4 regions of the Rhizobium sp. CBN3 genome follow, and region 2 is predicted to be linked to each of the others. Evidence: riboswitches for the same ligand, from Rfam matches in the RefSeq annotation. Region 2 holds a riboswitch; each other region holds the start of a gene.
The links. A riboswitch is a leader RNA that binds a small molecule or an ion and turns the genes downstream of it on or off. The one in region 2 is predicted to bind cobalamin.

Region 1: another riboswitch for cobalamin. It lies ahead of cobU (bifunctional adenosylcobinamide kinase/adenosylcobinamide-phosphate guanylyltransferase); the one in region 2 lies ahead of QWJ46_RS09740 (CbtB domain-containing protein).
Region 3: another riboswitch for cobalamin. It lies ahead of bluB (5,6-dimethylbenzimidazole synthase); the one in region 2 lies ahead of QWJ46_RS09740 (CbtB domain-containing protein).
Region 4: another riboswitch for cobalamin. It lies ahead of nrdH (glutaredoxin-like protein NrdH); the one in region 2 lies ahead of QWJ46_RS09740 (CbtB domain-containing protein).

The regions. Positions count from the first base shown of each region.
Region 1 covers NZ_JAULSE010000007.1:20,466-23,387, reverse strand. The annotation lists gene cobW (cobalamin biosynthesis protein CobW) at 1-903, opposite strand, end outside; gene cobU (bifunctional adenosylcobinamide kinase/adenosylcobinamide-phosphate guanylyltransferase) at 910-1,419, opposite strand; cobalamin riboswitch at 1,718-2,111, opposite strand; gene QWJ46_RS12645 (chloride channel protein) at 2,338-2,922, shown strand, end outside.
Region 2 covers NZ_JAULSE010000005.1:41,727-44,648, forward strand. The annotation lists gene QWJ46_RS09730 (hypothetical protein) at 1-145, opposite strand, end outside; gene QWJ46_RS09735 (CbtA family protein) at 199-933, opposite strand; gene QWJ46_RS09740 (CbtB domain-containing protein) at 1,047-1,256, opposite strand; cobalamin riboswitch at 1,282-1,431, opposite strand; gene QWJ46_RS09745 (histidine phosphatase family protein) at 1,488-2,036, shown strand; gene QWJ46_RS09750 (bifunctional diguanylate cyclase/phosphodiesterase) at 2,513-2,922, shown strand, end outside.
Region 3 covers NZ_JAULSE010000007.1:151,042-153,963, reverse strand. The annotation lists gene QWJ46_RS13325 (DUF2865 domain-containing protein) at 1-695, shown strand, start outside; gene bluB (5,6-dimethylbenzimidazole synthase) at 699-1,388, opposite strand; cobalamin riboswitch at 1,430-1,617, opposite strand; gene QWJ46_RS13315 (3-deoxy-7-phosphoheptulonate synthase) at 1,937-2,922, shown strand, end outside.
Region 4 covers NZ_JAULSE010000042.1:10,913-13,834, forward strand. The annotation lists gene QWJ46_RS29725 (heavy metal translocating P-type ATPase) at 1-823, shown strand, start outside; cobalamin riboswitch at 1,234-1,459, shown strand; gene nrdH (glutaredoxin-like protein NrdH) at 1,721-1,942, shown strand; gene nrdI (class Ib ribonucleoside-diphosphate reductase assembly flavoprotein NrdI) at 1,956-2,357, shown strand; gene nrdE (class 1b ribonucleoside-diphosphate reductase subunit alpha) at 2,336-2,922, shown strand, end outside.

The DNA.
Region 1 (2,922 bases), on a different contig from region 2:
CAGGCGCATGGGCTTGCCCGAAACGTCGATGAAGCCCTTGAGGCGCAGCACGTCGTGCTCGGCGATGATGCCCTTCAGCTTTTCGATAAAGCCTGTCGGATCGGAAACAGCGCCGAGTTCGACAACGAAGCTGTCGAATTCGTCGTGATCGTGCGGCGCCCCCTCCTCGTGCTCCAGCTCGTGATGGGACTTGCGATTGGCGATATCGTCTTCTGTGCCAATGCCGAGGCCGAGCAACACACCGGCCGGCACCTCGCCATTCCTGGCCTCGATCATGACCGGCTTGCGGGCGATGCGGGAGGCGACTTCGTTCTTCACACGGCCCAGGCCATCCCCATCGATCAGATCGGTCTTGTTGAGGACTATGAGATCGGCGCATGTGAGCTGGTCTTCGAACAGCTCCTCGATCGGGCTCTCATGATCGAGCGAGTCGTCCTCGACGCGCGCCGCCTCGACCGCATCATGGTCGTCGGCGAAACGGCCGGCGGCAACGGCCGCACTGTCGACAACCGTAATGACGCCGTCGACGGTCACCTGGGTGCGGATATCAGGCCAGTTGAAGGCGGCGACCAGCGGCTGTGGCAGGGCGAGGCCGGAGGTTTCGATGACGATATGGTCAGGCCGCTGTTCGCGCTCCAGGAGCTTCGTCATCGTTGGAATGAAATCGTCGGCGACGGTGCAGCAGATACAGCCATTGGTGAGCTCGATAATGTCGTCCTCGCTGCAATTCTCCGCGCCGCAGCCCTTCAGCACTTCGCCGTCGACGCCGAGATCGCCGAACTCGTTGATGATGAGCGCAATCTTTTTGCCGGCGGCATTGGTGAGCAGGCTGCGGATCATCGTCGTCTTGCCGGCGCCGAGGAAGCCGGTGATGACGGTTGCGGGGATTTTCTGCTGGTTCATGGAACTTCAACCCTTCATTTTCAGCGGCAGACCGGCCGCGATGAAATAGACTTCGTCGGCCTTCGCCGCGATTATTTGGTGCAGCCGTCCGGCATGATCGCGAAAATCGCGCGCCATGCGATTGTCAGGCACAATGCCGAGGCCAACCTCGTTGGAAACGAAGACCAGCCGCGCCTTGGCGCCAGGCAGGAAATCGGCGAGCGCGGCAAATTCCACCGCCATGTCGCGCTCCTCCATCAACAGGTTGGTCACCCAGAGCGTCAGGCAATCGACAAGCACAATGCGCCCCTCGCCGTCGATCGCGGCAAGCACGCCGAGAAGATCGAGCGGCTCCTCATGCGTCGTCCAGGAAGGGCCGCGATCGGCCTTGTGCTGGGCAATACGCGTCTGCATCTCCTCGTCCCAGGCACGGCCGGTGGCGAGGTAGTGGCGCTCGAGGCCGCTTGCCATAACGAGATTTTCGGCAAAACGGGATTTGCCGGAGCGGGCGCCGCCGAGGATGAGGGTGGTGGTCATGCCGAAGCGACCCTCCGAGAGAGGGCAAGGCGGCGCCAAATCTCTCTTCTCCCCAGCGGGGAGAAGCTGCCGGCAGGCGGTTGAGGGGGTGAGCGGCGAAGCCGCGAATGGACCGAGCGCAAGCGAAGGGCAAAAGGACGGAGGTGCCGCGCGGCCCCCTCATCCGACCCTTCGGGCCACCTTCTCCCCGCTGGGGAAAAGGGGGACCCCCATCGCACCACCAGAGGCAGCGCCGAAATCAATCGTTCAGCCAAAACAACCTCCGTGCTGGCAGCGGGTCTCTTGCCCAGGGTTGGGCTTTTCGCCCGGCACGGAAGGCAGGTCTCCTGGCTCGCGTTATCGGCGACGATCGGGGCGAACCGGAAGCCCGGTCGCCCCTGATCGTGCCAGCGGATCTGCCTCACCTTCCCGGCTGCCTCGGTGAAAAGGTGGACGATTCGTAGAGATAGAGGCGTCCGACCCCGGTTGATCACCATGCATTTCCAGTGGCTTTTCCGGCATGTCGCCATTCCGTCCGCCCGCACGATTGCGGCTAGGCCGGAAGAGGTTCGATGCCGGATGGAAGACCCTGACCGCTCTACAGTCGCGGGGTCGGCTGTGATGAAGGCGCCCGATGTGGGTCCGCCCCGTCACATTCCCTTTTCATCCGGAAGGCGAAAGGCCGATCCGGAACCATCCGTTATTCCTGGGATGGTTAGGCAAGCCGTGGGGTGAAGTCAACCGACCTTTGCAACCACCCCAACTCCAGACTGCGCGAAAGACCGGCCAACACCACTGACCCTACCGGAAATATCGTCTTTTATCAGCGACTTACGTCATGAATATTTGATGTGGTCGTCGGCTTTTCGCCGCAATTGCGTTGCAAGGCGACTGCACCTCCGCCCTTGACCCGGCCTCTCCTCGCCTAGTTGTCTAGCCATGCTTATGAAATTGGATCGCCGCCGCCTGCGCACGCTGCGTGTTTTCTTCGATCCGGGGCGGCTGCGCGCCCTGACACGCCGCAGCGAAGTCGGCCTGTCGCTGGCAGGCGCCATCGTCGGCATCGCCTCGGGTCTTGCCGTGACCGGCATGAGCTATGTCTCCAACCAGCTGCACCAGCTTGTTTTCGGCATCGCCGACAGCGAAAGGCTGAGCGCGTCGGCAATCCAGGACAAGATGCTGCTGCTCAGCGCTCCCGTCATCGGCGGTGCCCTGCTCGGCCTGCTGCTCCTGGTGCTCGCCAAACGGCGCAAGAAACCAATGGTCGACCCGATCGAGGCAAATGCGCTGCATGGCGGCCGCCTCTCCCTGACCGACAGCATCATCGTTGCCGTACAGAATCTGATCTCCAACGGCTTCGGCGCCTCCGTCGGCCTGGAAGCCGGCTATACCCAGCTCGCTGCCGGCATCGCTTCCAAATTCGGCCTGAAGCTGCAGCTGCGCCGCTCGGACTTGCGTATCCTCGTCGGTTGCGGCGCGGCCGGCGCCATCGCCGCCGCCTTCAACGCGCCGCTGACCGGCGCC
Region 2 (2,922 bases):
CGGCCGCCCGTGACGCCAGCATGCTGATGCTGCTCCGATACTCCGAAATGACCGCCATCTCGCCGTGGGAAATTGCCGGAATATCGAGCCCGGCATGGGAGCCGCCAGAGCTGCCCCCATGGGCGAGGGCACTTCCGATAAACATTGGTAATAGGCTCGCGATGAGACCGAGAAAAGCAAACCTGCCGATTTGCCGCATCACCGGAACGCCGGCCGCGGTCCACTCCTGGCGGCAAGACCCCTTTCTGCCAGCACTCCGAAACAAAGACCGAGCGTTGCCCATAGGATCGCGTGCATTCCGAGCGAGGTCGTGCGGAACCGCCAGAGCACCATCGCCGAGAAATTCTCCGGCACCTCGTTGATCGGCGGCAGCAGATAGAGCACGAAGCCGATGAAGACGAGATAGGCGATGCCGGCGATGATCGCGCCGTTCCAGAGACCGAAGCGCTCGCCAAGCCGGCGCGACAGTGCGATCGCGGCAACCAGCGAGGCGAGCGAAACGACGATCATCAGGAAGAACAGTTCGGTCCTGACGCCGATCGTATCGGGATTGCCGACAGCTGGCGGGTTGGCCGGATATTTGATGCCGGGAACGAGCACGACCGCCACGAAGGCGGCAATGGCGATGACGGCCGAAGTGCCGCGCGCCGATAGGCTGCTGAAGCGGCCGTGTACGAAGGCGAAGGCGAGCGAAAAAAGCCCGCCGACGGCGATGCTGTAGGCCATGACGCCGGTGAAGAGGCCGAGACCGGCCTGCGTGGCGCGGCTGACAATTTCAGGCTCGGCAGCTTCGCCCGCCGCCTGGGCTTTCGCCTCCTCGAAGGCGATTGCCGCATCGACCAGCGGCTCGCCGAAGATATGGGCGAAAGCGAAAACGAGGATGCCAGCAATCAGGCCCGCGAGCATGCCGCGAAGCAGAAGCTTTCCAACCATCTCAATATTCCACTAAGCATGTCGCACAAAAGTGTGCAGCAGTTTTGCGATAACGACATGCGTAAACAAAGACCTAAAGCGTGAGAAGCGAATCTGAAAGATCGCGATGCGCTTTAGTGGCAGGGAAAGCCCAGGAGATGGCGGCCGTCATGCACGAATTCGTGCACATACATGCCGTTGAACAGCGCCATCGCGCCTTCCTCGGTGCCGACGAAATAAAGAACGATGAGCATCAGCAGGCCGCCGAAAACCGCCCAGGGCAGGATTTCCCCTACAGGGATTGGCGCCGGTGCCGCAACGGGCGCGAAAGTGGTGTCAGACATGTATCCCTCCGGAATGACGCGTTCAGTCGAAAGAGTGTTGTGCGGCAGGGTCTGACTTCCAGCGTAAAGAACTTCGAAACGCTGGTCACAGTGGCGCGACCGCGCCGGATTTCCACCGGCTTCCAAACCCGCAACAGCACGGTTATATCTGGACGCCGAAGAGACTGTCAACGAAACTTCGAGACGCCGGCGAAGGGTCGTCCCCACCGTATTGCGAAGATCGGAACAACCGTGAATACCCGCCTCACCTGGATCTGTCACGGCGCCACGGCGGCGAGCCGCAAGGCCCTGTTCCCGCTGGATGAGCCGCTGGAAGACAAGGCCTCTGAAGAAGCCGCCGGGATGACTGCCCTGCCTCGCGCCGACCGGATCGTCACGAGCCCGGCTTTGCGTGCTCGCCAGACCGCTACAGCCCTCCGTCTCGACGCTCAAATAGAACAGCGGCTTGCCGACTGCGACAATGGCCGCTGGGCCGGCAGGCCGATTGCGGCAATCGGCACCGAAGAGCCGGAGAACCTCATGGCTTGGATGAGCGATCCGGAAGCCGCCCCACATGGCGGCGACAGTTTTCTCGGTCTGCGGACGCGCGTCGCCGGCTGGATGGATGAGCAATCCACGCTCGGCGGCCATGTGATAGCCGTCACCCACGCATCGATTATAAGAACAGCGATTGCGCATGTGCTTCAGGCTCCCCTCCCCTCCTTCTGGCTCGTCGATGTCGAGCCGCTGGTGGTCGTTCGGATGACCAGCAATGGACATCGCTGGTCGCTGCGCCTCTAGAGAATTAGACATCCCTCATACTATCCAGCCTTACGCAAGCAAATCGCGTCATCTCTATTGAACCGGGTCTGACCGGGACTACTTCCTTGTCCCAAGGAGACGGAAGCTATGGCATATGATTGGAGTGGGGAGCGTACGCGGCGCCTGCGCTTGATGAGGGTCGTGACGTTCACCTTAGTTATGGTCGGTCTGGTCGTCAGCGTTCCGCTGCTGATCGTCACCGCGTGAAGAGCGAGACAGGGCGAGCGATGCGACAGCACGCTCGCCCTCGTTCTTTCGTGGGGCTCCCCTCGTCTTGAATCCGGACATCCTCTAGTCTTCGAAGCAGCACCAGCGAAACGCCGTAGCGCGCGGCTTACGTCCCGACAGCACCGCAACGGACGGGCTGCCACCTCCAACAATTCGCCTTATGGTTTCAACGAACATTTCAGATTTTCGTGATAGTCCGGCAGAGGGTGGAGATGGAGAATGCGATAATGCCTGCGTTTTTCCGAAGCAGGGCCGGAAGGCAATGCGTGTCGGTTGTGGTTTTCGGAGTAACCCTCTGGATCCTCGGCACGGTGCTGCACTTCGACGACCGCCTCGTCTCCTTCATGACCGATTTCGGCGAGTACGGGGCGGATAAGCTCGTTCTGGCTCTCGGCATCGCTGGCGCGATGAGCTTCATCTATTCGGTGCTGCGCATCGCCGACCTGCGCAAGGAAATGGAGCTGCGCGCCACTGAACAGGCTAAGGCCGATTGGACGGCAACCCACGACCATCTGACCAAGCTGCCGAACCGCTACGCCTTCGAGCGCAAAATCCTCTCACGGCCAGTCAGAAGCGGCGAGGCCGAGATCGAGGAATGGGACGACAACGTCACGATCTTCTCCGTCGACCTCGACGG
Region 3 (2,922 bases), on a different contig from region 2:
GCTGCAACAGCGACAATTTCTATGCCCCGACCGAGCGTAGCGCAAACGACACCGCCCCAAGTGTCGAGGAACAGGCGATGAGCACCGATACCTTCATCCCGCTCGGCGGCGGTGAAGGGACCGATCTGCGTTACGGCCTGCCGAGGGCTGAAATGTTTTCACCGATCAGCACCATCTGCGTGCGCAGCTGCGACGGCGGCTTCTTCCCGATCAGCTCGAACACCACTTCGGTGGATTTCGGCCGCGATGCCCAGACCTGCGCCAAGATGTGCCCCGGCATTGAAACCGAGCTCTTCTATCGCGACGTGACCAGCACCGACTCCTCTAACATGATCTCGGTCGCAACGGGCGCACCCTATAGCGCCATGAAGAACGCCTTTGTCTACAAGAACCGCGCGCCTGGCGAGAAAAATTCCTGTGCCTGCAATCTCACCGCCTATTACGAGGAGATGCGCGGCAAGCAGGCCCTGAGCGAACCGCAGCAGCAGAGCTCGATCACGGCGGTCCGCACCAATCCGCCGGCGAAAGATACTGCGGCAGCGTCAGCCCCGCTGCAGCCATCCGTTCCCGAACGTCCCTACGACCCCACGCAGAACAAGGTCCGTCAGGTCGGCCCGCAATTCCTCGCCGGCGACCAGGGCTCGATCGACCTTGCCAATCCGGCGACTCCCGGCCCGCAACCACAACAGCAGTAATTGCTATGGGTCGTTGCGTCCCCATCCATCGTGGAAAACCAGTTCCTCGAGCGGCAGCCGCTGCCGCCAGCCTTTGACCGAGAGTTCCGGTTCGTCATAAAGCCGGTCGACAAAGCCGGCGCAGAGCCAGGCGACCACCTCGATATGCTCGGGTATGCCGAGAATCGATTTCAGGTCGCCTTCACGAAAGATGCTGACCCAGCCAATGCCGACGCCTTCGGCGCGGGCCGCAAGCCAGAGATTCTGGATGGCGCAAACGGTCGAATAGGAATCCATCCGCGGATTGTGCGTCCGTCCCAGCACCACGCTGCCGCCGCGGGTGGGATCGCAGGTCACGCATATGCCGAGCGGCGCCTCCACGATGCCTTCGAGCTTGAGGCATCGATAGGCCTGCCGCCGCTCGCCTTCGAACATCGACGCCGCCTCTTCGTTGGCCTCGGCAAAGGCGTCGCGCACGCGCGCACGGACGGCTGCACTTTTCACCAGAATGAAATTCCATGGCTGCATGAAGCCGACCGACGGCGCATGATGGGCCGCTGTCAGGAGCCGCGCCACGACATCGTCGGGCAAGGGATCGGCCAGGAACTGGCTGCGTACGTCACGCCGCGTCATGATCGCGTGATAGACAGCCTCACGTTCGGCCAACGAAAAACCGAATGCCGCCGAAAGGGCATCCGCATCAAAGGGTCGCATCGTCAAATCCCCAACAACGCAACCGCCCGCCGTCCGCGCGGGTTGGGTCTATCTCGCCAGGCCGGTCTTCTGACTTGGCTTCATCCATCTGCCGCAGCCTTCCCGGCAAAAGCCAGTGGCATGATGAAGCGGCAGACGTCGGCCTTACAGCGTTGGGCACGTTCCGGCCTTGCACCGGATTCCCGATTCTCCCGCCTCGACGGCGAGCACCTGACGGCGCATCTATCTCAGGAAACCGGCGCGGCGGCAAGTGCAGGCGGAGCGAACCTGTAACCTCCGTCGCAGAGGGGTGTTTCACGGGCGGATTGGCAGCCGCCCCGAATGGCGATTTCAGCTCGCAAATTTTGCGTGACAATGGGCGACCGCGACGCTACATACGCGGGATGTCGACGACTTCAATCTACGCCTCGCGATTTTATTCGTACCGCTGCTCCCAGCGGATGCGGGCCCGTGCGTAACTGAATTCGACGCGACGACCACCCGAACAGCCGCTAGTCTACCTGGCGGCTTTTTTGTTCCGCACGGTATGACCAAACAGGAGCCATACAGTGCCCGATACCATCGATGATCTGCGTATTCTCGAGATCACCCCGCTGACCAAACCCGCCGATATCATAGCGGAAATTCCCCGAACTGCTTCAGTCAGCGAGACGGTGACCAGCAACCGCAATGCCATCCATCAGATTCTCGAGGGTGAAGACGATCGCCTGATCGTCGTCATCGGCCCCTGCTCCATCCACGATCCGGTTGCCGCACGCGAATATGCCGCGCGGTTGGCCGAGCAGCGACAGCGCTTCTCCAGCGACCTGGAAATCGTCATGCGCGTCTATTTCGAAAAGCCCCGCACCACAGTCGGCTGGAAGGGCTTGATGAACGACCCGCATCTCGACGGCAGCTACCGTATCGAGGAAGGGCTGAGAATTGCCAGACGCCTGCTGCTCGACGTCAATGCGATCGGGCTTCCCGCCGGCGTCGAATTCCTTGAGACGATCACGCCGCAATACATTGCCGACCTCGTCAGCTGGGGTGCGATTGGCGCGCGCACGACCGAGAGCCAGATCCATCGCCAGCTCGCCTCCGGCCTCTCCTGCCCGATCGGCTTCAAGAACGGCACCGACGGCGGCGCTCGCGTCGCGCTCGACGCGATCCTGGCAGCTTCACAACCGCATCACTTCCCGGCCGTCACCAAGGACGGACAGGCGGCAATCGCCTCGACGAAGGGCAATGAGGACTGCCACATCATCCTGCGCGGCGGCAAGCGGCCGAATTACCAGGCGGCCGATGTCGAAGCCGTCACAGCGGAATGCCTGAAACTCGGGGTCGCCCCGCGCATCATCATCGACGCCAGCCATGCCAACAGCAGCAAGGATCCGATGAACCAGCCGGGGGTGGCCAAGGACGTCGCCGGACAGATCGCCACGGGCAATCATCACATCAAGGGCATGATGATCGAAAGCAACCTCGTCGCCGGTCGCCAGGATCTCGTCCCCGGCAAGCCGCTGGTCTACGGCCAGTCCATCACCGATGGCTGCAT
Region 4 (2,922 bases), on a different contig from region 2:
GGCGGTGCTGGAGCAGGGCTCCAGCCATCCGCTGGCACTGGCGATTCTCCACCGCGCCAAGGCGGACGGCGTGCCCGTGCCGCCCGCCTTCGAACTGGAAGCGCTGCCGGGCAAGGGTGTCACCGGCAAGATCGGCGGCGAGACAGTGGATCTCTTGTCGCCGCCCGCCGCCCGCGAGCGTGGGGCGCTCAACGCGGAACAGGAGGCGCGTATTGCAGGGCTCAATGATGAGGGCAAGAGCGTATCGGTGCTGCTCGTCAATGGCGCTGCGGCCGGCCTGATCGCCATGCGCGACGAGCCGCGCGAGGATGCCAGGGCGGGGCTCTCGGCGCTCAAATCGGCCGGTGTCAAGGCGATGATGCTGACGGGCGACAACAAGCGGACGGCGGCCGCCGTCGCCGGCATGCTCGGCATCGACTGGCGTGGGGAGATGATGCCCGAGGACAAGCAACGGGTCGTCGGCGAATTGAAGCGCGAGGGCTTCGTCGTCGCCAAGGTCGGCGACGGCATCAACGACGCGCCGGCGCTCGCTGCCGCCGATATCGGCATCGCCATGGGCGGCGGCACCGACGTGGCGCTGGAGACAGCCGATGCCGCCGTGCTGCACGGACGCGTCGGCGACGTGGCGCGGATGATCGCGCTTTCCAAGCGCACGATGCGCAATATCTCGCAGAATATCACCATCGCGCTCGGGCTGAAGGCTTTCTTTCTGGTGACGACGATCGCCGGCATCACCGGACTCTGGCCAGCGATCCTCGCCGATACCGGCGCCACCGTGCTGGTGACGATCAATGCGCTCAGGCTGCTTCGTGTATGGAGATGAATGTTTGCCGATGGCGGTTTGAAGACTAGCGATTCGGGGCAGGTCATCAGTAAGGTCGGCTCTCAGTTTGCTGACCAAGTCTCCTCCGTCATGCTCGGCCTTGTGCAGCCTTGTGCCGAGCATCTAGCCACCACAATTATTAGGCAGGAAAACATTTTATTTTCAAATCCTTAATTGGATGTGCGCAGATCCTCGGCACAAGGCAGCACAAGGCCGAGGATGGCGTCGCGGGTTGCAGTGCTTTGTCAGCAGCCTAGGCTCCAGCTTGTGGCCTGTTCTCGTCGCGGCTTTCTCCACAGCCTGTTTACGTTAAGCTTTGGTTATCCCTGTTTTTCACAGGAATGCAGCGATTTCAAACCTGCCGTAACGCCATGCACAAACCATCCGTTGACGTGAATTTGGATTCGCGTACTATATCTAGTGTTCAAGGTTCCTTCGATTCGTGAGGATCGCGGGCTAAGACGGGAATACGGTGCGTCTCGCCATGAGGGCGGGCAAGGTCGGAGCTGCCCCCGCAACTGTGAGCGGCGAGCAACTGTCCGATTTCAGGTCGCTGAGGCATGATGCCTTGGGAAGGCTGGGGTAGAGTGCTTCGACCCGCGCGCCAGGAGACCTGCCTTGAACGAAACGTCCATGGGCGGGGTGTCCGGAAGGTCGCGTGATCGAAGGCGGAACGATCCGTGCCTGTTGCGCTGCCCCGAACGTCCGCATGAGCACTTCGGGGTTTGAAGTCATGTCGAGAACATCAAGGCCGTCGCCCGCGCACATCCTGCGAGGGATGATATCAGGCGTTTAAAGCGCCAACCTTGCCACATCACTATCAAGCATTGTCCCGGACGCCGTACGGCGCCCGATCCAGTCCTGCGTCCTGAATCCACTGACATCACGAGGAACATGATGAGCGTTACCGTTTACAGCAAGCCGGCCTGCGTCCAATGCACCGCCACCTACCGCGCCCTCGACCGCCTGGGCGTGGACTATGAAGTGGTCGATATTTCCCAGGATGCCGAAGCGCTCGATCGTGTGCGCGGCATGGGCTACATGCAGGTTCCGGTTGTCGTTGCCGGCAGCCAGCATTGGGCAGGTTTCCGACCCGACATGATCAGCGCGCTCTCCTGAGCTGAGAAAAACGATGGGGCTGATCGTTTATTATTCCAGCCGATCCGGGAACACCCATCGTTTCGTCGAGAAGCTGGGACTGCGCGCGGCGCGCATTCCACTCAGCGCTGAGGCCATCCACATTCGCGAACCCTATGTGCTGATCTCGCCCACCTATTGCGGGGACGGCGGTAAAGGGGCCGTGCCCAAGCAGGTGATCCGCTTCCTCAATGATGCGGAAAACCGCTCCAACATTCGCGGCGTGATTGCCGCGGGCAACAGCAATTTCGGCGAGACCTACGGGCTAGCCGGCGATGTCATCTCGAAGAAGTGCCAGGTGCCGTATCTCTACCGGTTCGAGCTTCTGGGAACGACCGCGGATGTCGCCAATGTCAAAGACGGGATGGGACGATTTTGGACACGGGAACAAATCTGACGCGGGATGCGGGCGCAAAACCGTTGAAGGCGGCTGAAACGCTCGATTATCACGCGCTGAACGCGATGCTGAACCTCTATGACGATGAGGGCAAGATCCAACTCGACAAGGATCGCATGGCGGCCAAGCAATATTTCCTGCAGCATGTGAACCAGAACACCGTGTTCTTTCACAATCTTCGGGAAAAGCTCGATTACCTCGTCACTGAGGGCTATTACGAGCAGGAGGTGCTCGACCAATATTCCTTCAATTTCGTCCGCGACCTTTTCGATCAGGCCTATGCCAGGAAATTCCGTTTTCCCACCTTCCTCGGCGCTTTCAAATATTACACCAGCTACACGCTGAAGACCTTCGACGGAAAGCGCTATCTCGAGCGCTACGAGGACCGCATCTGCATGGTGGCGCTGACTTTGGCGCGGGGCGACGAGGCCCTTGCCCGCGACATGGTCGACGAGATCATTTCCGGCCGCTTCCAGCCGGCGACGCCGACCTTCTTGAATGCCGGCAAGAAGCAGCGCGGCGAACTGGTTTCCTGCTTCCTGCTGCGCGTCGAAGACAATATGGA